2 regions of the Holzapfeliella sp. JNUCC 72 genome follow, and region 2 is predicted to be linked to the other one. Evidence: predicted binding sites of a transcription regulator. Region 2 holds the regulator's gene; the other holds the start of a gene.
The links. Region 2 encodes HrcA, which represses chaperone genes, less so after heat shock. Its sites were predicted from a motif close to TTAGCACTCNNNNNNNNNGAGTGCTAA; they were not measured.
Positions count from the first base shown of each region.

Region 1 (12,951 bases), 370 kb from region 2:
GGCTTGATTGGCTTCGTTCATTTCAACCATAAAAGTAGATTGCCCTGAAATCAAATCATCTGCCGCACCAATACGCGTAAATACCTTGTCAAAAATGGGCAATTTGGCCGATGAAGCTGGTACAAATGATCCAACTTGATTCATAATCGCAATCAATGCCATTTGTCGCATATAGGTACTTTTACCCGACATGTTAGGACCTGTTATTAGGAAAATGTCAGTATCTTCACCCATCTCAATATTGTTAGGAATATATTGATCATTTTCCAAAACAGCCTCTACGACTGGGTGGCGCCCATCTTGTACTTCAATAACATGATCGGTTGTCAATTGAGGTCTGACTAATCTCTTATCTTCAGCTAAAATACTGAAACTAGTTAAAACATCTAAAGCCGAAATACTATGAGATAGCTGCTGTAACAATTTAATATGGCTTTTGACTTCATCGCGTAAAGCAACAAATAATTCGTATTGATAATCAACGGAATTCGTTTGTGCTTGCAAAATCAAAGTTTGCATTTCCTTTAATTCTGGCGTTAAGTATCGTTCAGAATTAGAAAGTGTTTGTTTTCGTTCATAACGTTCAGGTACTTTGTCTTTATGCGTATTGGTTACTTCCAAGTAATACCCAAAAACTTTGTTATAACCAATCTTTAGACTTGGAATATTTGTGGCTTCTTTTTCTTTTCGTTCCAAATCGGCTAACCATTTTGTCCCATTATGCATGGCATGATAATAGTCATCTAGTTGTTGATCAAAGCCTTCTTTAATTAAGCCACCTTCGGTAATTAATATTGGTGGGTCATCGACAATAGCCGTTAGAATTTTATGACCTAAATCAGATAAGTCGACTATTTCATCTGCATATTTTTGTAAAAACTCATTATCTGAGCTGTCCAATAACTGAATGATTTTTGGAATTTGACTCAATGACTGCCCTAATTGACGCATTTGACGACCATTAATGTTTCCAAAAGCAACTCGTCCGGTTAAACGTTCTAAATCATAAACATTTTTGAGTGCATCACTAATTTCTTCTCTAGTAAAGAAATCATCAAGTAAAGCTTCAACCATATTTTGACGATATTGAATATCTTTTTCTAACACTAATGGACGTTCTAACCAATGCTTCAATAGTCGGCTTCCCATAGCTGTTTTGGTCTTATCCATTAACCAGTATAGTGACCCCATTTTCTTATGAGTTTTACTAGATTGTGTGACTTCAAGATTTTGTTTAACAATATGACTCATTTGCAAATATGATTTTGCTTCATAGCTATTTGCGATTTGCAAATGAGCAAGTTGGCGTTTTTGAGTTTCAACAATGTACTGAATAAGCTGTCTTGTAGCTGACAACTCACTAAGATTATTTAATCGTTGAATGACAAATTCCTGTTCACTCACGCCTTGTGACTCAGTTACAGGAGCTGATACTAAAATATTAGCTTTTTTTAATATCGACTGCTGAGCTTGTGTGAGTTCACCAGACCAAATTACTTCTTTTGTTTGTAGTGATAGCAATTCATTAAATACTTCTTCAAATGAATCAAAGTGAGTGGTTTGGACTTCACCTGTTGCCAAATCCGAGTAACTCAAGCCATATGCTTCTTTTTCAAAAGTAACAGAAGTCAAATAGTTATTTTGAGTAGCCTGTTCTGGTTTTTCATCCATCATAGTCCCAGGTGTAATCAATTGTACGACTTCTCGTTTCACCATTCCTTGGGCATCTTTTGGGTCTTCAACTTGATCACAAATTGCCACTTTATAACCTTTATCAACTAAACTATCAATATAATTTTGAATGGCATGATGTGGCATTCCTGCCATTGGTATTCTATTTTCGGTATTTTTGTTGCGGTAAGTTAAGGTTAATTCTAGTAACTTTGCACCTAAAACCGCATCTTCTTCAAAAAGTTCGTAAAAGTCACCGACACGATAAAATAAAAACGCATCCGCATACTTTTCTTTGATTTCATAATATTGTTTCATCATTGGAGTTTGTGATTTTGCCATAGTTATCGTTTCCCTTTTTTATTTTCACTTTAATTATAACAAAAAATAAGGAACAATTTATGTCCCTTATTTAACAGATTAATTTATTTTTTTAGATGATAGCTATAAGTTGAAACAATGATATTTTCATGTTTGCTAAAGGCTTGTCTCAATCTTAATGCTGTCTGATTATGCAATGCAAATTGCCATTGTTTGTTTGGAACAAACTGTGGAATCAACACTGTAGTTGAAAAGTTACGTTGCTGTGCATTCTTTGATATCACACCAGTAAACCTAACAACAGGTTTAATAACTGAACGGTAAGATGAATGAACATCCACGAAACGGATATTCGGAAAGTCTTTTCTAAACTGTTCTTGCGTTTCACGTTCTTTGTCTGGATTTTCGTCCATTGAAACGTGCATCGCAATTACATAATCTCCAATTGATTGTGCGTAAGCAATTGCACCCTTCGTCACTTGCGTAACATTCGAAACTAGCACAATAACTGTTGAGCCATCATAATGGTGATATTTAGCACCTTCTTGTTCTAGTCGTAACTGTTCGGCAACGTTTTCATAGTGATTTCTAATTTTGTAGAAGAACCAAACTAAGAATGGCATAATCACGAATAGTGGCCAAATTTCGCCTAGACGAAAGACAATTAAAATCATCAAAATTGCAAAAGAAATGAATGCCCCAACGAAGTTAGCAAATGCTTTTGCCATCCAATGTTTAGGCTTTTCTTTATACCATTTTACAATCATACCACTTTGTGACAGCGTAAATGGAATAAACACTCCTGCTGCATACAGTGGGATTAATTTTGAAGTTACTCCACCAAATAGTGTAATTAAAATAATTGAGCCGATTGCTAGCGTTAAAATACCATTTGAGTATGCTAGTCGATCACCACGATCCATATAGTTATGTGGTAAGAACTTATCCTTGGCTAGATTTGATGACAACACTGGGAATGCTGAAAATCCAGTGTTAGCTGCAACAGCCAAAATAAAGGCAGTCGCAAATTGAATAATGTAGTAGAAAATGTTTTCACCACCAAATGTTCTGGCAGCAACTTGAGAAAGTACGGTTACTTTTTCTTCAGGTACGATACCGTACCAGTAGTTTAAGAATGTGATACCCGCAAAGAAAATCCCCAAGATAACAGCCATAATAGTTAAAGTTCCAGCGGCATTTTTAGCACGAGGCTTCTTGAAAAATGGCACCGCATTTGAAATTGCTTCAACACCAGTTAATGATGATGACCCACTTGAGAAAGCTTTTAAAACTAAAGCTGCCGTTATCCCTGGCACAACACCACCAACAGGAGATGCAGCGTGATAAGGAATTTGACCTGACATAATTTTGAATAATCCCACACCAATCATGAGTAAAATTGACCCAATGAAAAGATAAACCGGAATCATTAAGAAATTAGCAGATTCACTTAATCCACGTAGGTTTAAAACAGTTAAAATAACAATAATTGTAATTGCGATTGCAACTTGATGCCCGTAGAGAGCCGGTATTGCTGAGGTAATCGCTTCAGAACCAGCCGAAACACTAACCGCTACCGTTAATATATAGTCAATTAATAGTGCACCACCAGCAACTAATCCTGATGATTTCCCTAAGTTATCACTAGATACCTTGTAGGCCCCACCACCATCTGGGTAGGCATGAATAATTTGACGGTAAGAAATAGTTAAGGATAGTAGTAACACTAAAACAAAAAAGGCAATTGGTAGTGAATACCATATTGCAGCTGCAGAAAGTGTTACCAGCACCATTACAATTTCTTCAGTACCATAAGCCACACTAGATAAAGCATCTGAACTCAACATTGCAAGTGCTTTGAATCTCGTTAGCTTTTGGTCGCCTTCTTCATTTGATTTTAAAGGCTTTCCTAAAATCAAACGTTTAAATTGTCCCATCACGGGCACCTCCACATAATGAACTTTTTCAATAACTTCACAAATATTACGCTATTTAATCTGTAAAATCTACCATAATTTTAAAAAAATTTAAGATTTACAACAGCGTTATTGTGCCACATAAAAAAGCCTACGGCAAGTTATAACTTCCATAGGCTTCTTTTTATGAAATTTAATAGGCTACATCATACCCATTCCTGGGTTCATTGGTGCTTGATTTGTTTCATTATCTTTATCAACTTCAGTCACAACAGCTTCAGTTGTTAGCATCAATGCGGCAACAGATGCGGCATTTTGTAGAGCTGAACGTGTAACTTTAGTTGGATCAATAATACCAGCTTCAATCATGTTGGTCCATTTGTCAGTTACGGGATCATAGCCAACTTCAGGGTCTTCATTATTCAAACGTTCGACAATAACAGAACCTTCAAGACCTGCATTCGTTACAATTTGACGAACAGGAGCTTCAAGAGCAGCTTTGACGATATTAATACCTGTTTGCACGTCGCCAGTTTCTTCAAGAGAAGCAACTGCTTTCACGGCGTTAGCCAATGCAGTACCACCACCAGCAACGTATCCTTCTTCAACAGCTGCACGAGTAGCATTTAGTGCATCTTCAATGCGATATTTGCGTTCTTTTAACTCAGTTTCAGTTGCTGCACCAACTTTGATTACAGCTACACCACCAGCTAATTTTGCTAGACGTTCTTGTAATTTTTCACGGTCAAAGTCTGATGTTGAATCGGCAATTTGTTTTTTCAAGGTATTAACACGTTCTGCAATAGCCGCTTTATCGCCTGCACCTTCAACAATTGTTGTATTGTCTTTTGTTACAGTAACACGACCAGCTTGTCCAAGTTGTTCTAGTTTTGTATCTTTTAATTCTAGGCCTAAATCTTCTGTAATAACGGTTGCACCTGTAAGAGCTGCAATATCAGCTAGTTGCTCTTTACGACGATCACCAAAACCTGGTGCTTTAACTGCGACAACATTGAAGGTTCCACGAATTTTATTCAACACAAGTGTTGGCAATGCTTCTCCATCAATATCATCAGCAATAATCATCAAGGCTTTCCCTTGTTGAACAATTTCTTGCAATAGAGGCAAAATTTCTTGAATATTTGAAATTTTCTTATCAGTTACTAAAATGTATGGGTTATCAAGGTCTGCTTCCATTTTATCGTTATCAGTTACCATGTATTGTGACAAATAACCGCGATCAAATTGCATCCCTTCAACCACACTTAATTCTGTTTCAATTCCTTTTGACTCTTCAATTGTGATAACACCATCATTACCAACTTTTTCCATCGCATCTGCAATCAGACGTCCAACTTGTTCATTAGCTGCTGAGATTGACGCAACTTGTGCGATTTCATCTTTATTAGCCACTTTGTGTGACATTTTATGTAGTTCTTCAACTGCTTTTTTAGTAGCTAATTCAATTCCTTGGCGAATACCTACAGGATTGGCACCAGAAGTAACATTTTTTAGTCCTTCTTGAATAATTGCTTGTGCCAAAACAGTAGCGGTTGTTGTCCCGTCCCCTGCAATATCATTCGTTTTTGAAGCCACTTCAGCTACTAATTTAGCTCCCATGTTTTCAAAATGGTCTGCTAATTCAATTGATTTAGCAATCGTTACCCCATCATTAGTAATTTCTGGAGAACCATAGCTTTTTTCTAACACAACATTGCGACCTTTTGGTCCAATTGTTGCTTTAACGGTGTCAGCTAATTTGTTAACACCACGTAACATTGCACGACGTGCATCTTCTGAAAATTTAATTTCTTTTGCCATTTTAACTTCACCTCATTAAAAAAATTAATCAATAATTGCTAAAATATCGTTTTCTTTTAATACTAAATAATCTTCATTTTCATATTTTAAAGTTGTACCTGCGTATTTATCGTAATAAACGTTATCTCCAACTTTAACAGTCAATGGTAATCTTTGACCGTCACGAGTTCGAGCACCTTGCCCAACGGCGATAACTTCACCAACTTGAGGTTTGTCTTGAGCACTGCTTGCTAGTACAATACCTCCCACTGTTTCTTCTTTATCTTCTTTAACTTTTAAAATCACGCGATCAGCAATAGGTTTTAACATTTAATTTCCCTCCTACAATAATTAGCACTCTTATTTATCAAGTGCTAACTTCTAAATAAATAATATCATCTTTATGAAAAAGTGCAAGTTTTTAGCAGAAAAAAAGTAGAATGCTAAAAATTGCTTAAAATCCCTTATCAAGCACCGAATTATGATATGCTAAACAGTGAATAAAAATGAGGTGAAATAATGATTATCTTACAAGGAAATCAATTAGCACGCCACTTTGGTAGTGATGTGTTATTTGAAAATCTAGATATCGAAATTCAAAATAAAAGCCGTATTGGTCTAGTCGGTCCAAACGGTGCAGGTAAAAGTACACTGCTCAAAATGATTACAGGACAAGAAGAGCCTTCACTTGGTCATATTTCAACACCTAAGAATATTGAAATTGGCTACATTGCCCAAGAGCATAATTTTGACACTAATCAAACTATCTGGGATGAAATGCTTCAAGTTTTTACCCCTTTAATTGAACTAGGTAATAAAATGACTGAAGTTCAAGAACAGCTAGCTAAGCAATCTCAACCAGATGAAGAGCTGTTAAAACGCTATGATCAAATGCAGTACGATTATCAAATTAATGGCGGTTTTACTTACGAAACCGATATTAAAACCGTACTAAATGGGTTTAAATTCGATGAATCAACGTACCATCAAGAGATAAGTACATTATCAGGTGGTGAAAAAACCAGACTTGGTTTTGTGAAGCTCTTGCTTAAAAAGCCAGACTTGTTGGTATTAGATGAACCAACTAACCACTTGGATGTGGACACTTTAACCTGGCTTGAAACCTTCTTGAAAAACTATTCAGGTGCTATTTTAGCTGTTTCTCACGACCAGTACTTCTTAGACGCTATTACAACTGAAATCTATGAATTAAGCTTCAAAAAGTTAACGCATTTTACTGGTAATTACTCAAAATATGTTGAGCAACGTGAATTAATGGATCGTCAAAATCAAGAAGCTTACGAAAAACAACAAGCTGAAATCAAAAAACAAGAAGACTTTATCCAAAAAAATATCGTACGTGCTTCCACAACCAAACGTGCGCAAAGTCGTCGTAAACAACTTGATAAAATGGAACGCATTCAACCCCCTAAACATCAAAGTCAAATGACAATGAAATTTAATGTTGAAAAGCAAAGTGGTAAAGAAGCTCTCCTTATTAACCATATGAGTGTAGGATACGAAAAAAACGAACCTATGATTAATGACATTAACTTACAAGTCAACAAGCATAATCGTGTTGCTATCTTGGGAGCTAATGGAATTGGAAAAAGTACCCTACTAAAAACTTTAGTTAAACAGCTCGAACCGCTTGCTGGTAGCTACAAGTTTGGTGCTAACGTTTCAGTTGGTTTTTATGATCAAGAAATCTCACAATTTAATCCAAAAGAAACAGTTATTGATACTGTTTGGAACCGTCATCGTTTAACACCCGAAAAAGAAATCAGAAGTGTCTTAGCGAGTTTCTTGTTCGGCGCTGATGATATCGAAAAAAGCGTGGGTCAACTTTCAGGTGGACAGCGTGCGCGTCTTGCTTTGACCGTTTTATCAATGGAGAATCACAACTTCTTGATTATGGATGAGCCTACTAACCACTTAGATATTGATGCAAAAGAAGTTCTCGAAAAAGCACTTCGTGATTTTGATGGCACACTTGTCTTTGTATCCCATGACCGTTACTTTATTAACGAACTAGCTACAACTACAATTGAAGTCAAAAACAATCAGGCTTACGTCTTCGATGGGAACTACGATTACTATTTGGAAAAGAAAGAACAAATTATCAAGCCAGATGATATTGCCCTTCAACAAAAGACAACTAAAAATAATAGTGGTGGTAAAGAAGACTATGCCCTACAAAAGAAACGCCAAGCTGAACTTCGTAAAATTGAGCGTGGCATTGCCCAAGCTGAAGAAAATATTGAAAAATACGAAAGTGAAATTGCAGCTATCCAAGAACAAATGGCTAAGCCTGAATATGCTACAGACTATAGTAAAATGTCAGAATTTCAGTCAGAAATTGATGCAATCAATGAAAAATTGACAACCGAAAATGACAATTGGGAATATTGGCTAACTCAACAAGAAGAAAACGAATAAAAAGACAAGGACTAACTGTCCTTGTCTTTTTTTAATTGCGATAATTTCTTAGATCAATCACTTCATCAGCATTTTCCCAAATCATTTGATTGTGTGTTGCAATAATAATCGTCCGATCATCATTTTTGAGTGAGAGCAATAACTCCATCAATTCTTGTCCGTTTTTAGGATCAAGTGCTGCAGTTGGTTCATCAGCCAAAATAAGAGGTGGATTTTTTAAAATCACTTTCGCCAGAGCGACACGCTGAGCTTCTCCCCCAGATAATTCAAATATTTTTTGATTAAGACTCAGGTAATCTAAGTTTACTTGCTTTAGAGCTAATTTTTGTCTTTCTACTTTCTCTTGCTTTTTAATTTTTTGACCTACAAGTCCTAAATCTAAGTTATCTTTGATAGATTGAGCATCTAACAATCCAAAATTTTGAAACAAATAGCCTAACTCATTTCTAAAGTAACGATGAGCAGAAATTGACTTTAGTGACTGACCATCATAAGTGATATCGCCTTTTGTAATCTTTTCTAAATGACCAATCATGTTGAGTAACGTCGTTTTTCCACTTCCACTCGGACCGATTAAAGCATAGATTTTTCCCTTCTCAAAATTCAAATTTAAATTTGTAAATAATTCACGATTATCAAAATCCTTTGTTACATTTTCAACTTTTATCATTCTTATTTCCCCTTCATTACTGTTATGGCTGCTTTTTGTTCTTTTTTGTTTTGGATATACATAATAATACCTAATATCGAACTCATTAAGCCTAATGTTATTATTGCGATAACCGAGTCTTTTAATAATAACCAAAAAATCAAAACACCACTTATTAATACCGAGAACTCACTTAAAAGATATTTGCCGTGTATTTCTATAAAATTAAGGCCTGATAATCTTTTAATAAAAATAGCTCTTCTAAATTGTTCAAAATAAATCAAATTCATCGTACTAAATAAAATTACGATTGTTACTATCATTAAAACTATACCAATCATTAAGGCAATTGTGCGAGTCTTCATGTCATTAACGTTATTCAAATATAAGGATTGTGCCTTTTCGAGATAAGAAATATATTGACTTACACCATGACGTTCAAATAGTGCTAAAGCTTGATCATAGTTTTGATAAAACAACATATTAGTTTCCCAAAATAATCCTGACAATTCTGTTTTTCCTGTTGACTCCGGTGTTAACACTACGATAACTGGGTCACTTATAAATTGCTGACTATTTATATTTGAAGTATTCATCATAAATCTGGAACTACCACTTTTAATTGTGGCAACAATCGGTGATACAGTCATTAAGTAGTCTTGTCCCGGGCCTTTATCCTGATCTGATAAGTCTTGTACATCCGCTGTTATATTTTGCACAATTTGAGTTTCTTGATTTTTCAGGTTATCTGGAACTAATACCCCAAATTCTCCCGATTTTAAATTCATTAGTTTATTAGCTAATTCACCATCTAACTCAATATTTTGATTAATTAAATAATTAGGTGTGACGTATAGTGCATGGCTAGTTGAAGAATACGTTCCATCGACTAACATCGCTAATCCTGAACTAACAGCTTCATTTGCAACGTCATACCAAGTTTCTTTTAATTTTTTCTTATCTTGTGACTTACCAGTTTCAAAAGCAACAGAATAATCAAATTGATAAAATTGCGAATTTTGTTGCCATGAATCCGTAGCCTTCACTTGTTCTTGGTAACTACTATAATAAGTTGTCCCCAAAAACAACATCAACCCCATCAAAAACACACCAACTAATTGATTAGTTGAAACAATAGCCATAATCTTTTTCAAAGATAGTTTACCTTTAATCAACGTGATTAGTTTTTCTTGCCTTAAAGTTAATAAATTTATGCAATTCAAAATTGTTGCTGTTGTAACTAAAGTTAAAAAATATAATCCTAGCCCCAAAGTCAATATTAAAACATATGTTGAGGCAAATAATCCCAAAACAGATAATAATGCTAACCCTAGCAAATAACTCCCTGCTGTCGTTATCACTAATGGCAGAAAATCATCTAACCATAATTGACTGAAAAGATTTCGATATGATTGACCAGAAACTAATCGAATACCTGCCTGTTTAACTTGTTTTAAATTAGACACGATAATAATACCTGCAAAAGTTAAAACAAAAGTTAAAAAGATTAAGATACTAACATATGTTGCTGCTACTTGAACGAATAATCTCGGCAATGACGTTTGACTCAAAGCAGAAGCAACATAGCCTGAACTTTGAAATAATTGCTGAAGCTCACTTACCGATAAGGATCCCGAAGTTATAATGTATGTTGCTACAACTGCTGTCTTATCCTTCTCAGCCAATGAGACTTCTTCAAGTTCTTGAGGTAATTTGCTTTCACCATACTTTTGAAATTGATAATTAACTACACCGGCTTTGTTCGGCTTAATTACTAACTTTCCAATAGTACTATTAGTCTTATGGGCTAATTGTGTTAACTGGTTATCTACCGTGTCCCGGCTATACACACTGTCAGCATCTCGGTTAACATCATGTACCGTGACTGATGGATAAATACGATAATCAATATCTTGTTTGCGACTACTAATCGATAATGTGATAAAAATAGCAACACATAATGTTGATAAACTCAAGAATAATTTTTTCATTCTTATTTCCCCTTCATTACTGTCATTGCTGTTTGTTGCTCATTTCTATTTTGGATAAACAACAAAATAGTGAGTACTAATATCATAACTGCTAAAGCTCCAATTGCTATTAGGCTATTAGCACCCAAAATCACGGGGATTCCTGCTCCTAAACCTAACATGGCTAGTTCAAAGCTCAAGTACTTTTTATGAATTTCAAAGAAAGATAGACCACTAATCTTCTTGATAAATATTTCTCGTCTAAATTGTTCAAAGTAAAGCAAATTCATGGCACTAAATAAAATGACACTGGTTACAATTGCCAAAATTGCTCCTATCAAAATTGAAGTTAATTTAATTTTAAGTTCATTAGTATTATTTGCATATTGAAACTTAATATTTTCTAAGTAAGATACTTCTTGATAAACCTGATGTTTTTTTAATAACGCAATTGTTTCATCGTAATTTTTATAGTAAACATCGTTAATGGCACTAATCCCCCAAAATAAGCAACTTGGCATCGATTTTGAAATAGATTTGTCATTAATTACAACCATTACGGGATCAATTGCAAATTGTAGACCATCTAAATTTGATTTATTAAACAAAAAACGTTCTTGATTATCTTCAACAAATTCCACAAGAGGTTCTTTTACTGAATAAAGCCTGTCAGATCTAATATCGTCAGTTTTACTAGCGTAATTTTGAATCTCTGCTTTATATTTTTCAATGATAACTTGCTTTTGACTTGCTAGTTTTTTAGGTAAAATCAAAGCAAATTCTCCCTCTTGAAAATTACTAACCTTAGTTTGGAATTCTGAGCTTATTTTGATATCTTCATGATTTAAATAGTTAAGATTAACATACAAAGATTCAACTTTTGATTTATCTTGCATAACTGCCATTTGTTCTTCCATAGTCTTAGGTTGTTGATAATTCTTTTTAATTAATATTGCATCATGATTAGTTATAGCATCTTTAGCCAATCCCTGAAACGGTGTAAAATATTGAATATTATCTTCTTTACTTTTAGCAACAATGCCACCTAGTCCAAATGTCGCATTGTAATAATTTGGGTATTGTTCCCACGTTTGCTCTGATTTAGCTAAATCCTGATAATCGCTATAAAATTTCAACCCAAATATCATCACCAAAATCAACATCATAATAGACAGAAATTGACTGACTAACATAGTTGCCATTAATGATTTAGTCGGTAAGCTGCCTTTTATAACCCTCATTAAGGATGATCTCTTTAAACTCAAAATTTCGATTAAAGTTAATATAATGGATAAAAATAGTAATATTGTTCCATAAGTTAATAAAGTCACAGTTAGTAATCCTAGTAATTTCCACGAAAAAACATGTAAATAACTTAACAAGCCAAATCCTAGACTTGTCGTTAAAATTATACTGCCCATAATCATTAGAAAATCATCATAAACCGGCTTGATTACAATTTTCAAAATTGACTTCCCTGAAACAAGTTCAATTCCTGCATATCTTAATCTTTTAATTCTAACTACTAATGAAGTGCCAATAAAAGTCAGGACAAAAATTAATAGTGAAACAAATGTTGTTTCGTTAATTGATACATATAAAATATTATCAAAAAGATTTCGATTCCCTTCATATGATTTTGTTTCATACCCTGATTCATTCATTTTTTTCTCAAGTTGTCTTGCCGTTAAACTACCTGAAGCAATTAAATAGCTGTTAACTAAACTACTAGAATTTGCTTCTTCCTGAGTAGCCCGATTAAGTCCAACAGGTAGACTCCCAATACCATAAGGATCGTATGTAAATCGCTGCACCCCTTGGTCATTGGGTGCCGCAACTCTCCTTGCTATCAAACTATTAGTCTCTTGTCCTAGTTGTTGCAATTGATTGACTAATTTTTCTCGATTTGCAACTTCTGTTGTCTTAGAAAGTCCTTTAACTGTAACACTTGGATAATCCGTATAATAAAGCAATTCCTTTTTAGCATTAATTGAAAACGCTAAAAATATAGACAAACACAAAAACGAGACGAAGACAAATAAACGCTTCATCAAAAAATCCCCCTAAATATAACCCTTTTGTTTTTGAATCGACTCTCCAATTCATTATTTTTAACTTATCATACATTTATTAATAAATGTATGAACTAAAAAAACCTTTAAAACTCCTTAATTTTTTCTTTCAA
Region 1 covers NZ_CM132220.1:859,361-872,311, forward strand. Annotated here, with positions in the region: gene mutS (DNA mismatch repair protein MutS) at 1-2,013, opposite strand, end outside; gene JNUCC72_RS04205 (APC family permease) at 2,097-3,929, opposite strand; gene groL (chaperonin GroEL) at 4,110-5,729, opposite strand; gene groES (co-chaperone GroES) at 5,754-6,038, opposite strand; gene JNUCC72_RS04220 (ABC-F family ATP-binding cassette domain-containing protein) at 6,228-8,147, shown strand; gene JNUCC72_RS04225 (ABC transporter ATP-binding protein) at 8,179-8,817, opposite strand; gene JNUCC72_RS04230 (DUF1430 domain-containing protein) at 8,820-10,787, opposite strand; gene JNUCC72_RS04235 (DUF1430 domain-containing protein) at 10,790-12,817, opposite strand.
Region 1: the regulator HrcA is predicted to act here: its motif matches at 6,060-6,086, upstream of groES (co-chaperone GroES).

Region 2 (12,951 bases):
AGATTTACAAGACATTTTAAAAAATATGATTAAACTTGGAGAAGAACTAGATAAGCCTGTCGTTGTAACAGGTGACGTGCATTATCTGAACCCAGAAGATCATATCTATCGTGAAATTTTAATTTCATCCATTAAAAGTAGTCCTTTACGTCATCAAAATCTTCCCGATTTACATTTCCGGACAACACAGGAAATGTTTGATGAATTTGACTTTTTAGACGAGCAGACAGCGTATCAAGTTATTGTTGCTAATCCTAATCAAATTGCTGAATCAACTGACGAAATTGTACCGGTTAAAGACAAACTTTATACACCAATCATGGAACATTCTGAAGAAGAAATTCGGGAATTATCTTACAATAAAGCTTACGAGTTATACGGCAATCCGCTACCTAAAATTGTTGAAGACCGAATTGAACACGAACTAAAAAGTATTATTGGGAATGGATTTAGTGTTATTTATCTTATTTCTCAAAAACTGGTATATAAATCGAACAAAGATGGCTATTTAGTTGGATCACGTGGATCTGTTGGGTCGAGTTTTGCAGCCACAATGACGGGAATCACAGAGGTTAATCCATTACCACCACATTATCGTTGTGGTAGTTGTAAGTATTCTGAATTTTATACCAAAGGTGAGTATGGTTCAGGATATGACTTACCTAACAAAAAGTGTCCTAATTGCGGTGAAGAGCTGGTAAAAGATGGTCATGATATTCCATTTGAAACTTTCTTAGGTTTTAACGGAGATAAAGTTCCAGATATTGACTTGAACTTCTCTGGGGATTATCAGCCTGTCGCGCATAATTACACTAAAGTGTTGTTTGGTGAAGACAGTGTGTTTAGAGCAGGAACTATCGGAACCGTTGCTGATAAGACGGCTTTTGGTTATGTTAAACACTACGAAGAAGAAAAAGAATTAGACCTTCGAACAGCTGAAGTTGAACGACTAGCCAAGGGGTCAACCGGAGTTAAGCGTACAACTGGTCAGCATCCGGCTGGAATTATTGTTGTACCTGATTATATGGACATTTATGACTTTACGCCAATTCAATATCCAGCAGATGATCAAAGTTCAACATGGAAAACAACTCACTTTGATTTTCATTCAATTCACGATAATATCTTAAAACTTGATATTCTAGGACATGATGATCCAACGATGATTAGAATGCTACAAGATTTGAGTGGGATTGATCCCTTAACCATTCCAACGAATGATCCGGGTGTGATGGCGTTGTTTTCTGGAACAGAGTCCATTGGTGTTACACCTGAACAGATTAATTCAAAAACGGGAACACTGGGTGTACCTGAATTCGGGACAAAATTTGTTAGAGGGATGCTTGAAGATACTAAACCAACGACATTTGCTGAGCTATTGCAAATTTCAGGGCTATCGCACGGAACTGACGTGTGGCTGGGTAATGCATCTGATTTAGTTGATAGTGGGCAAGTTACCTTGAAAGAGGTTATCGGATGTCGTGACAATATTATGCTTGATTTGATTCACTGGGGAATGGAATCTCAAACGGCTTTCCAAATTATGGAACGTGTGCGTAAAGGAAAAGGTATTCCTGATGAGTGGCAAAAGCTAATGCGTGACAATCCTAATATTCCGAGCTGGTACATTGACTCTTGTTTAAAAATCAAGTACATGTTCCCAAAAGCTCACGCGACAGCTTATGTTATGATGGCTTTGCGAATTGCTTACTTCAAAGTGCATTATCCAACGATTTATTATGCTGCATACTTTAGCGTGAGAGCGAGTGATTTTGACTTAGTTGCCATGTCAAATGGTAAAAACTCAGTTAAAGAAGCTATGCAAGAAATTAGTGCAAAAGGTAACGATGCAACAGCCAAAGATAAAAGTTTGATGACCGTTCTTGAGTTAGCTAATGAATGTCTAGAACGAGGTATTAAAATTAAAATGGTTGATGTTGAAAAATCTGCAGCCCAAGATTTTACTATCTTGGATGATCATACGTTACTCGCACCGTTTAACGCTGTTCCTGGTTTAGGGGACAATGTAGCCAAACAAATTGTTGCAGCACGAGCTGATAAGAAGTTTTTATCACAAGAAGACTTAGCAACAAGAGGAAAAGTTTCCAAGACAATCATGAGCTATTTTGAAGAAAATGGTGTTTTGGAAGGACTACCCGAACAGAACCAACTATCACTTTTTTAAATTGATTTGAAGGCCTGAATATGCTAGAATATAGTCATTGGATGGTTCTTAGTTCGAGTGAGCAGAAATGCTCACTCTTTTTATTGCAATAGGAGGATTATGTGGCTGAGATTACAGAAATTGTTGAATCTTTAGTTGCACCAATCGTTGACGAGAAAGGTTATGAACTTGTTGACGTTGAGTATATTAAAGAAAAATCAACACGTTATTTAAGAATTTATGTCGATAAAACTGGTGGAATTGATATTGAAGAAGTCGCACAGGTTAGTGAACAATTAAGCGAAAAGCTTGATGAACTCAATCCTGATCCTTTTCCAGAACCTTATATGTTAGAAGTCTCTTCTCCAGGTGTTGAAAGACCTCTAAAGAAAGAAAAAGACTGGGAAAGCGCGATTGGTGAATACATCAATGTTAGTTTATACCGTGCTTTTGAAGGCGAAAAAGTATACGAAGGTTTTTTAATTAGTAAAGACGAGTCATTCGTAACTTTAGAAATCAAAATTAAAACACAACGTAAACAACTCTCAATTCCAACGGATATTGTGGCTAAAGCAAGATTCGCAATTGAGTTTTAGAAGGGGACGTAGTTCATGTCAAAAGAAATGTTAAGCGCCTTTGAGGCACTTGAAAAAGAAAAAGGAATCAAAAAAGAAGTCATCATTGATGCCTTAGAAGCAGCGTTGGTTTCTGCATATAAAAGAAATTACAACAAAGCTCAAAACGTTGAAGTAACCTTTGACGAAAAGAAAAGCGATATCAAAGTATATGCTTTGAAAGAAGTTGTTGAAGAAGTTTTTGATGACAGACTAGAAATTAGTTTTCCAGATGCATTAAAAATCAACAAAGCTTATGAATTAGGCGATGTTTTAAAATTTGAAGTGACACCTAAAGACTTCGGTCGTATTGCTGCACAAACAGCTAAACAAGTTATTATGCAACGTGTTCGTGAAGCTGAAAGAACCAACATCTTTAACGAATATTCACAATATCAAGATGAAGTTGTACAAGGTGAAGTTCAAAGACAAGACAACAAATTCGTTTATGTTAATATTGGCCGTGTTGAAGCATTGATGTCACGTGCTGACCAAATGCCAAATGAAACTTATAAACCACATGACCGTATTAAAGTGTTAGTATCTAAAGTGGATAACACAACAAAAGGTCCACAAGTTTTTGTTTCACGTACACACGCTGATTTAGTTAAGCGTTTATTCGAACGTGAAGTTCCTGAAATCTACGATGGTACGGTGGAAATTGTATCTATCGCTAGAGAAGCTGGTGACCGTACTAAGATGGCTGTTCGTTCAGATAACAAGAATATCGATGCAGTCGGAACTTGTGTTGGTCAAAAAGGTGCCCGTGTTCAAACAATCGTTGATGAACTAGGTGGCGAAAATATGGACATCATTAACTATGAAGAAGATCCATCAGACTACATTGCCAACGCACTAAACCCAGCAGAAGTTATTGCTGTTCAATTCGACGAAGCACAAAACAGTTGTTTAGTGATCGTGCCAGATTACCAATTGTCACTTGCAATCGGTAAACGTGGCCAAAACGTTCGTTTAGCAGCTAGACTTACAGGATACAAAATCGATATTAAAGCAGAATCAGAAGTCGAATTTGTCGAAGATACTGAAGAAGCTAATACAAGCGAGGAAGTATCAACTGATAATCCTTCAGAAAATACTGAAGAATAATCTTTGAGTAGGTGGTAACTATGAAAAAACGTAAGGTTCCAATGCGTCGAGATTTACTGACTAATGAAATGGTACCTAAAAAAGAATTAGTACGCATTGTGTTAGACAAAGAAGGTAATTTGAGCATTGACCCAACTGGTAAAAAGCCAGGTCGTGGGGCCTATGTGTCATTGAAACCAGACAATATTCAAGTAGCTAAAGATAAACAAGTATTGAACCAATCTTTAAAAATTAAAGTGGATGATTCTTTTTACGATGAGCTGTTTGAATATGTTGAACATCAAAAAGCCAGACAAGAATTATTTGGAGATAACAAGTGATTGATAAACGTCAAAAAGTGTTAAACATGCTAGGATTAGCACAAAAATCTCAAAATTTGATCTCTGGAGCACCTCAAGTAATTGAAGGGATTCGAAACTCTTCGGTGCATTTGGTATTCTTAGCAACAGATACTGCTAAAAACAACCAAAAAGATATTACAAATAAAGCCAGTTACTATAAAGTACCAGTTATTACAGATTTTACGAGCCAAGACTTTGAACAAGCTATTGGCCGAAATCGTAAAATACTAGCGATTTGTGATAAGGGCTTTAGTAAAGCAATACAAAAATACTATAGTGAAGAAGTGTGATGCTGATGACAAAAACATAATCGGCATCGTGCTTGCTTTGCGGAAATAAGAAAGGAATGACCATTCTTTGACCTCAAATCAAAATAATAATCATTCAACAAACCAACAAAACGAGCATAAACCAACAAAAATTAAAATGAGTGCAGTTAGAAAACGCAATACTAACAGCAATAACAACCAAAACCAAGGTAACTCAAACAATTCTAACAATAACAAAAATGGTTACTCAAAAAACCGTAACAACAATAATCAAAGCCAAGATCGTCGCAATAACAGATCTAATTCAAACCAAAAGACTAATAATTCACCAAGACCTAAAGCAGGTTTAAAACACTTGGAAGAATTAAAAGAAAAACAACGCCAAGATACAAATAAAAAACCACGTAACAACAATCGTGGTGGACAAAATGGTCGTCCAAACAACAAGTCAAACGACCGCAACGGTAATCGTCCTTCAAATAATGGCGGTCGTCCAAATTCAAACAGTAACCGTCCTCAAAATAATAACGGTGGCGGAAATTATAAGAAAAATAACGATCGTAACCAAAAACCAGCACGTCGTAATACGTTACCAAATATTCCAGCAGCACCTGAACCAGTGCAAAACGAGTCTGAAAACCGTAACCGTAAACGTGTTGACCACAAGAAGAACGTTAACTCAAAGAATAACTGGCGCAACAACAAGAAAAAGAACAATAGACATCAAGAACAAAATGTTCACATTAAGAAGAAAAAACCAATGCCACAAAGAAAAGAAAAGCCATTGCCAGAAGTATTGGTTTTTGAAGACGGCATGAATGCACAAGATTTAGGTAAATTATTACACCGTGAACCAGCTGAAGTTGTTAAAAAGCTATTCATGTTAGGTGTTATGGTTAACCAAAATCAATCACTTGATAAAGATACAATCGAATTGATTGCAACTGATTATGGTATTGATTCAAAAGAAAAAGAACATGAAGATATCTCAGATATTGACAAAATCTTTGAAGCTGAAAATAGCAATACTGAAAATCAAACACCTAGACCACCAGTTATTACAATCATGGGACACGTTGACCATGGTAAGACAACCTTACTTGACCACTTGCGTAACACTCACGTTACAGATGGTGAAGAGGGTGGAATTACCCAACATATTGGTGCTTACCAAGTTGATAATGACGGTCGCTTAATCACTTTCTTGGATACACCAGGGCATGCTGCGTTTACAAATATGCGTGCTAGAGGTGCTGATATTACTGATATTATCATCTTAGTAGTGGCAGCTGATGACGGTGTTATGCCTCAAACTAAAGAAGCGATTAACCATGCCAAAGCTGCTGGTGTACCAATTATTGTGGCAGTTAACAAAATTGATAAACCTGATGCAAACCCTAACCACGTGATGGAACAATTGATGGGATATGAATTGATTCCTGAAGATTGGGGTGGATCAACAATCTTTGTTCCAATTTCTGCTAAAACTGGTGAAAACGTTGATGACTTACTAGAAATGATTCTATTACAAGCTGACGTGATGGAATTACACGCTAACCCAGAACAAAAAGCAGTTGGTACAGTTATTGAAGCACGTCTTGATAAAGGTAAAGGTTCAGTAGCTTCATTACTAGTTCAACAAGGAACACTTCGTGTAGGTGACCCAATTGTTGTTGGTAATACATTTGGTCGTGTTCGTGTTATGACTAACGACCGCGGTCGTCGTGTTAAAGAAGCACATCCATCAGAACCAGTTGAAATTACAGGTCTTAATGGTGTGCCAAATTCAGCCGATCGTTTCGCAGTATTTGAAGATGAAAAAACTGCTCGTGCAGCTGGTGAAGAACGTGCAAAACGTGCATTAGTTGAAGAACGTAACAACAATAGCCGTGTTACACTAGATAACTTGTTCGATACGATGAAAGAAGGCGAATTGAAACAAGTTGATGTTATTATCAAAGCCGATGTACAAGGTTCTGCTGAAGCTTTAGCTGGATCACTTCAAAAGATTGAAGTTGAAGGCGTTAAAGTTAATATCGTTTACTCTGGTGTAGGGGCTATTAATGAAAGTGATGTAACATTAGCTACTGCAAGTAATGCTATCGTTATCGGATTTAATGTTCGTCCAACACAACAAGTAAGAAAACAAGCTGAAACTGAAAACGTTGATATTCGTCTATATGGTGTTATCTATAAAGCTATTGATGAAATTGAATCAGCTATGAAGGGTATGCTAGATCCTGAATTCCAAGAAAAAGTTACAGGTAACTTAATTGTTCGTGAAACATTCCACGTTTCAAAACTTGGAACTATCGCTGGTGCATTCGTAACTAACGGTTCAATTCAACGTGATAGTGGTGTAAGATTAATCCGTAATGGTATTGTTATCTACGAAGGAAAATTATCTTCACTAAAACGCTTTAAAGATGATGCTAAAGAAGTAAATCAAGGCTTTGACTGTGGTTTGATGATTGAAAACTACAATGACATCAAAGTTGATGATGAAATTGAAGCTTATGTCATGGAAGAAGTTCCTGTTAAATAAAAGGGGGAATTCCAATGAAACACCGTATTGAACGTGTGCAACAAGAAATTTTACGTGAAGTCACAACAGTATTACGAAAAAACGTTAAAGACCCTAGAGTTAAAGACGTTACGGTTACTGATGTTGAACTAACGGGTGATTTATCTCAAGCTACTATTTACTATAGTATTTTGTCTGATAAGGCATCTGACAATCAAAAAGTTGAAGAAGGACTTAAAAAATCAACAGGTTTAATTCGTCACGAAGTAGGGCGTAATTTGACAACGTTTAAAGTTCCTGAATTAATCTTTAAAAAAGATGATTCTGTTGCTTATGGTGCCAAAATTGATGCTTTGATTCGTCAATTAAATCAAAAAGACTAAAAAACGCCATTTTATGGCGTTTTTTTTATAATAAAGGATGGTTAAGTAAGATATGTTAAGTGGTGTAATTGTTTTATATAAAACTAAGGGGATGACGAGTACCGACTGCGTTCGTGATATGCGTCGCGTTCTTCAAATGAAAAAAGTGGGTCATGGTGGTACTTTAGATCCATCAGTAGAAGGGATTTTGCCAATTGCGATTGGACAAGCAACTAAAATCATCGATTTGATGCAGACCCATGATAAAACGTATATTGGTGAAGCCATTTTAGGCTTTGAAACTGATACGGAAGACTTAGATGGTGAAGTGACGAAATCACAAGATGTTGAGACCCCCTATTCAGAAGAAGAAATTGTAGCAGCGATGGCACAACTAACAGGGGATGTTGAACAACTACCGCCAATGTATTCATCCGTTAAAATTAAAGGGCGTCGATTATATGATTATGCGCGAAACAACATTCCTGTTGAACGCCCAATTCGCCATATTAAGGTATCTAAATATGCCAAAATAGGACAATCTACTTACGATGAACAAAACAAGCAGCAACGATTTAAATTTGAAATTACTTGTTCAAAGGGAACTTATGTGAGAACACTAATTAAACAATTAGGCGATATTCTTGGCGTTCCTGCTGTTATGAGCTCATTGACCCGTGCTAAAAGTGCTGGATTCGGGTTGAAAGATGCTGTTTTATTAGAGACTTTAAAAGAACAACCTGAAAAAGCACCTGATTATGTGGTACCTCTTGAACGTTTCTTTGAAGATCAACCGGCTTACCATTTAAGCGATAAAGAGTTTGAAATGGTACAAAATGGTGCCAAACTTAAATTTCCAATTGACGTAGAACGTCTATGTTTGTATCATAATCGAAAAATAAAAGCGATTTACAAGAAAGACGTTAAACATCCGCCACTTTATCGTCCGGAAATGATGTTGCTTCAAAATAGTTAACCGATAAGGGAGGATAAGTATGCGTAGTTACGAACTAGATTATCCAGTTAATAATCAAATTGTCGAACCTCAAGGAATTGTATTGGTTCTTGGATTTTTTGATGGTGTTCATCTAGGTCATCGTCAATTAATTGAAAAAGGTCAAAAAGTTGCTCAAGAGCAAAACTTGAAATTAGCTGTTATGACAATGAATACGCACCCTAGCAAAATATATGGTCCAGCTGATGTTACTGTGCCGTTAATTACTACAACAAGTGAAAAACAGCAATTGATGAATGAAGCAGGGGTCGATATCTTCTATATTGGCAATTTCAATGGCCCGCTAGCTAAGGTTCAACCTGATGAATTTATCAACGATGTTCTGGTTAAATTAAATGTTAAAGCAGTTGTTGCAGGATTTGATTATACTTTTGGAAAAAAAGAAGTAGCTAATATGTCATTGCTAAAACAGTTAGCTCAAAATAAGTTTGATGTTTATGAAGTCGACAGTTACAACAAAGGTAATGAAAAAGTTAGTTCAACTCGAATTCGTCGATTGATCGAAAAAGGTGACGTCGATCAGGCTAATGAATTACTAGATTCAATTTATCAGACATCTGGACAAGTCGTTCATGGGTTCAAACGTGGCCGAAAACTGGGATTTCCAACGGCTAATATTGCTTCTAGTGAAGATAAAGTTGGCCTAGCCTCAGGTGCCTATACTGTTGAATTGAAGGTTCATAACCAATGGTATCAAGGGATGGCAAGTGTTGGTTATAACATTACGTTTGATGATGTGAAAGATTTATCCGTTGAAGTCAATATTTTTGATTTTGATGAAGATATTTATGATGAAATTGTTGATGTGAGATGGTATCACTATCTTCGACCAGAAGAAAAGTACCCCTCAATCGATGCTTTAATTGAACAATTGAACCAAGACGAAGCCAATAGCAAAGCCTATTTCAAAACCTTAAAAAAATAGCTTGATAATTTTAGCTGTCATCTTGACATTCTGCTATTTAGTTGTTATATTCTAATAGTTAGCACTCGTAATTTAATAGTGCTAATTCGAAGAGGTGACGCTATGTTATCAAAACGACAAGAACTAATATTAAAGATGATTATCAATGTCTTTAACAAGACACAACAGCCTGTTGGGTCAAAGACATTGATGGATGAACTAACGATTCAAGTTTCTTCAGCCACTATCAGAAATGAAATGGCTAAGCTTGAGGAATTAGGATTAATCGAAAAAACACATTCATCTTCTGGTCGTGTCCCATCAAATAAGGGATATCGCTATTATCTAGATTATTTATTACAGCCTACAGATATGCCAGAAAACTTGCATGAAAAACTGCAAATGGATTTTAATCATCAATTTCAAAAAATTGACGATATTGTATCTCGTTCGGCAAAAATATTATCTGATCTGACTAGTTATACAGCTTTTGTAGCTAGTCCAGAAATTCAGTTTTGCAGAATTACTGAATTTCGCATCGTGCCACTTTCTAATCATCAAATGATGGCAATTTTGGTCACCAGCGATGGCGACGTCAAAAATCAGCTTTATCGCTTACCTGAGGATGTATCGGGTAAAGAACTAGAATCATTAGTTGAGAAAATCAATACGGCAGTTAAGGGCAAAACTTTACATGAAGTATCAAGTTATTCTTCTGGGAAGTTCATGTCAATTCTCGGTATTGAAGAGGACACAGCTAGTTTGATTCTTCTTCAATTATTGAAGGATGTTTTCAAACCAACTGAAACTGATCAACTATTCGTTAATGGTGAGTTGAATCTCCTTAACAATTATTCTAGTTTTGATGACTTGGATAATTTGAAGTCACTTTATCAGTTGCTTAGTCATCCAGAGATATTTTCAGATTTAATTCATGAAAATAGTCTAAACAATCCAGCATTTTCAGTTCATGTCCGTTTAGGAGATGAGCTACCGCTTGATTTATTGAAAGACTACAGTCTATTGACGGCTACATATGAAGTCGGTGACTTTGGAAATGGAATTGTCGCTTTACTAGGGCCAACAAACATGCCCTATTCACAGATGATTAGTTTAATGAACTACTTCAAAGAAGAACTTGCAGATCAATTACTAGATTATTATAGCAAGTTTAGATAAGGAGGATGACAGTGTCTAACGAAGAAAAAGATATTAAACAAGAAAATACAACCGAAGAACCTGTTGAAGAAACAACGGAAGAAGTTGTTGAAGCAGAAGAACCTTCAGAAGTTGAAAAACTTCAACAAGAGCTTGAAGAAGCACAAGATAAATACTTGCGTTCACAAGCTGAAATCCAAAATATTCAAACACGTCAACAAAAAGAACTCGCTCAATTCAGTAAATATGAAGGTCAAAGCCTTGCAAAAGAAATTTTGCCAGCTTTAGACAATTTACAAAGAGCCCTACAAGTTCAAGCTGACGATGAGGCTTCAAGCCAATTGAAAAAAGGGATTGAATTAACTTATAACGCATTAATGAAAGCTTTAAATGATAAAGGTATTACAGAAGTTGAAGCAGAAGGTGCACCTTTTGATCCAAATTATCACCAAGCTGTCCAAACAGTTGAAGCAACTGAAAACCATCCAAAAGATACAGTTGTTGAAGTTTATCAACCTGGATACTTATTTAAAGATCGTATTTTAAGACCTGCAATGGTTAGCGTTGCAAACTAAGAAATTCGAAAGGAAGTTATTGATTTATGTCAAAAGTTATTGGTATTGATTTAGGAACAACTAACTCAGCAGTTGCTGTTTTAGAAGGTAAAGAACCAAAAATTATTGCAAACCCAGAAGGTAACCGTACAACTCCTTCTGTTGTTGCTTTTAAAGATGGTGAAATTCAAGTTGGGGAAGTTGCTAAAAGACAAGCAATTACAAACCCAGACACAATTTCTTCTATCAAACGTCACATTGGTGAAGCTGGTTACAAAGTAACTGTTGGTGACAAGTCATATACACCACAAGAAATTTCAGCAATGATTTTACAACACATTAAAAAATTCAGCGAAGATTACTTAGGTGAAGAAGTAACAGAAGCTGTTATTACAGTGCCTGCTTACTTCAACGATTCACAAAGACAAGCAACAAAAGATGCTGGTAAGATTGCTGGTTTAGATGTTAAACGTATTGTTAACGAACCAACTGCTAGTGCTTTAGCTTATGGTTTAGACAAAGCCGAAGAAGACGAAAAAATCCTTGTTTATGACTTGGGTGGTGGTACATTTGACGTTTCTATCCTTGAATTAGGTGACGGTGTATTCCAAGTACTTTCAACAAATGGTGATACTCACTTAGGTGGGGATGACTTTGATGAAGCAATCATGGATTGGTTGATTGCACAATTTAAAGACGAAAATGGTATTGACTTATCTAAAGATAAAATGGCATTACAACGTCTAAAAGATGCAGCTGAAAAAGCTAAAAAAGATTTATCAGGTGTAACAACAACTCAAATTAGCTTGCCATTTATCTCAGCAGGTGAAGCAGGTCCATTACACTTGGAAACAACTTTAACTCGTGCTAAATTCGACGAAATTACAGCTGAATTAGTTGAAAGAACAAGAATCCCAGTTGAAAATGCACTAAAAGATGCTGGACTTTCAAAAGATGAAGTTGACAAAGTTATCTTAAACGGTGGTTCAACACGTATTCTTTCAGTTCAAAAAGCTGTTGAAGACTGGACAGGTAAAAAACCTGATCACTCAATCAACCCTGATGAAGCTGTTGCCTTAGGTGCTGCTGTTCAAGGTGGTGTGATTTCAGGTGACGTTAAAGATGTTGTTCTTCTTGACGTAACACCATTATCATTAGGTATTGAAACAATGGGTGGCGTTTCAACTAAATTGATTGAACGTAACACAACAATTCCTACAAGTAAGTCACAAGTCTTCTCAACAGCTGCTGACAATCAACCAGCTGTAGACATTCACGTTCTTCAAGGTGAACGTCCAATGGCTGCTGACAACAAGACGCTAGGTCGTTTCCAATTAACAGATATTCCACCAGCACCACGTGGTGTTCCTCAAATCGAAGTTAAATTCGACATTGATAAAAATGGTATTGTAAATGTATCTGCTAAAGACTTAGGTACTCAAAAAGAACAAAAAATTACAATCCAAAGTTCATCAGGTCTATCAGATGAAGAAATTGAACGTATGACAAAAGATGCTGAAGAAAATGCTGAAGCAGATAAAAAACGTAAAGAAGAAGTAGACTTACGTAATGAAGTTGATCAATTAATCTTTACAACTGATAAGACATTGAAAGAATTAGATGGCAAAGTTTCTGAAGAAGAAGTTTCAAAAGCTAAAGAAGCTAAAGAAGCTTTAGAAAAAGCACAATCTGACAATGACTTAGAAGCAATGAAAGCTAAAAAAGATGAATTGAACCAAATCGTTCAAGATCTTACAACAAAACTATACCAACAAGCACAAGAAGCCCAACAAGCTCAAGGTGGCGAACAATCAGGTCAAGCAAACAACGATGACACCGTAGATGGTGACTTCCGTGAAGTAGACCCTGATAAAGATAAATAACAATTACGATGAAAAAGTCAAATTGTCAATTTGACTTTTTTCATTTATAGAAATGA
Region 2 covers NZ_CM132220.1:485,663-498,613, forward strand. Annotated here, with positions in the region: gene JNUCC72_RS02345 (PolC-type DNA polymerase III) at 1-2,185, shown strand, start outside; gene rimP (ribosome maturation factor RimP) at 2,287-2,760, shown strand; gene nusA (transcription termination factor NusA) at 2,776-3,885, shown strand; gene rnpM (RNase P modulator RnpM) at 3,906-4,205, shown strand; gene JNUCC72_RS02365 (ribosomal L7Ae/L30e/S12e/Gadd45 family protein) at 4,202-4,516, shown strand; partial or broken gene infB (translation initiation factor IF-2) at 4,692-7,040, shown strand; gene rbfA (30S ribosome-binding factor RbfA) at 7,055-7,402, shown strand; gene truB (tRNA pseudouridine(55) synthase TruB) at 7,455-8,357, shown strand; gene ribF (riboflavin biosynthesis protein RibF) at 8,377-9,321, shown strand; gene hrcA (heat-inducible transcriptional repressor HrcA) at 9,424-10,479, shown strand; gene grpE (nucleotide exchange factor GrpE) at 10,491-11,033, shown strand; gene dnaK (molecular chaperone DnaK) at 11,060-12,895, shown strand.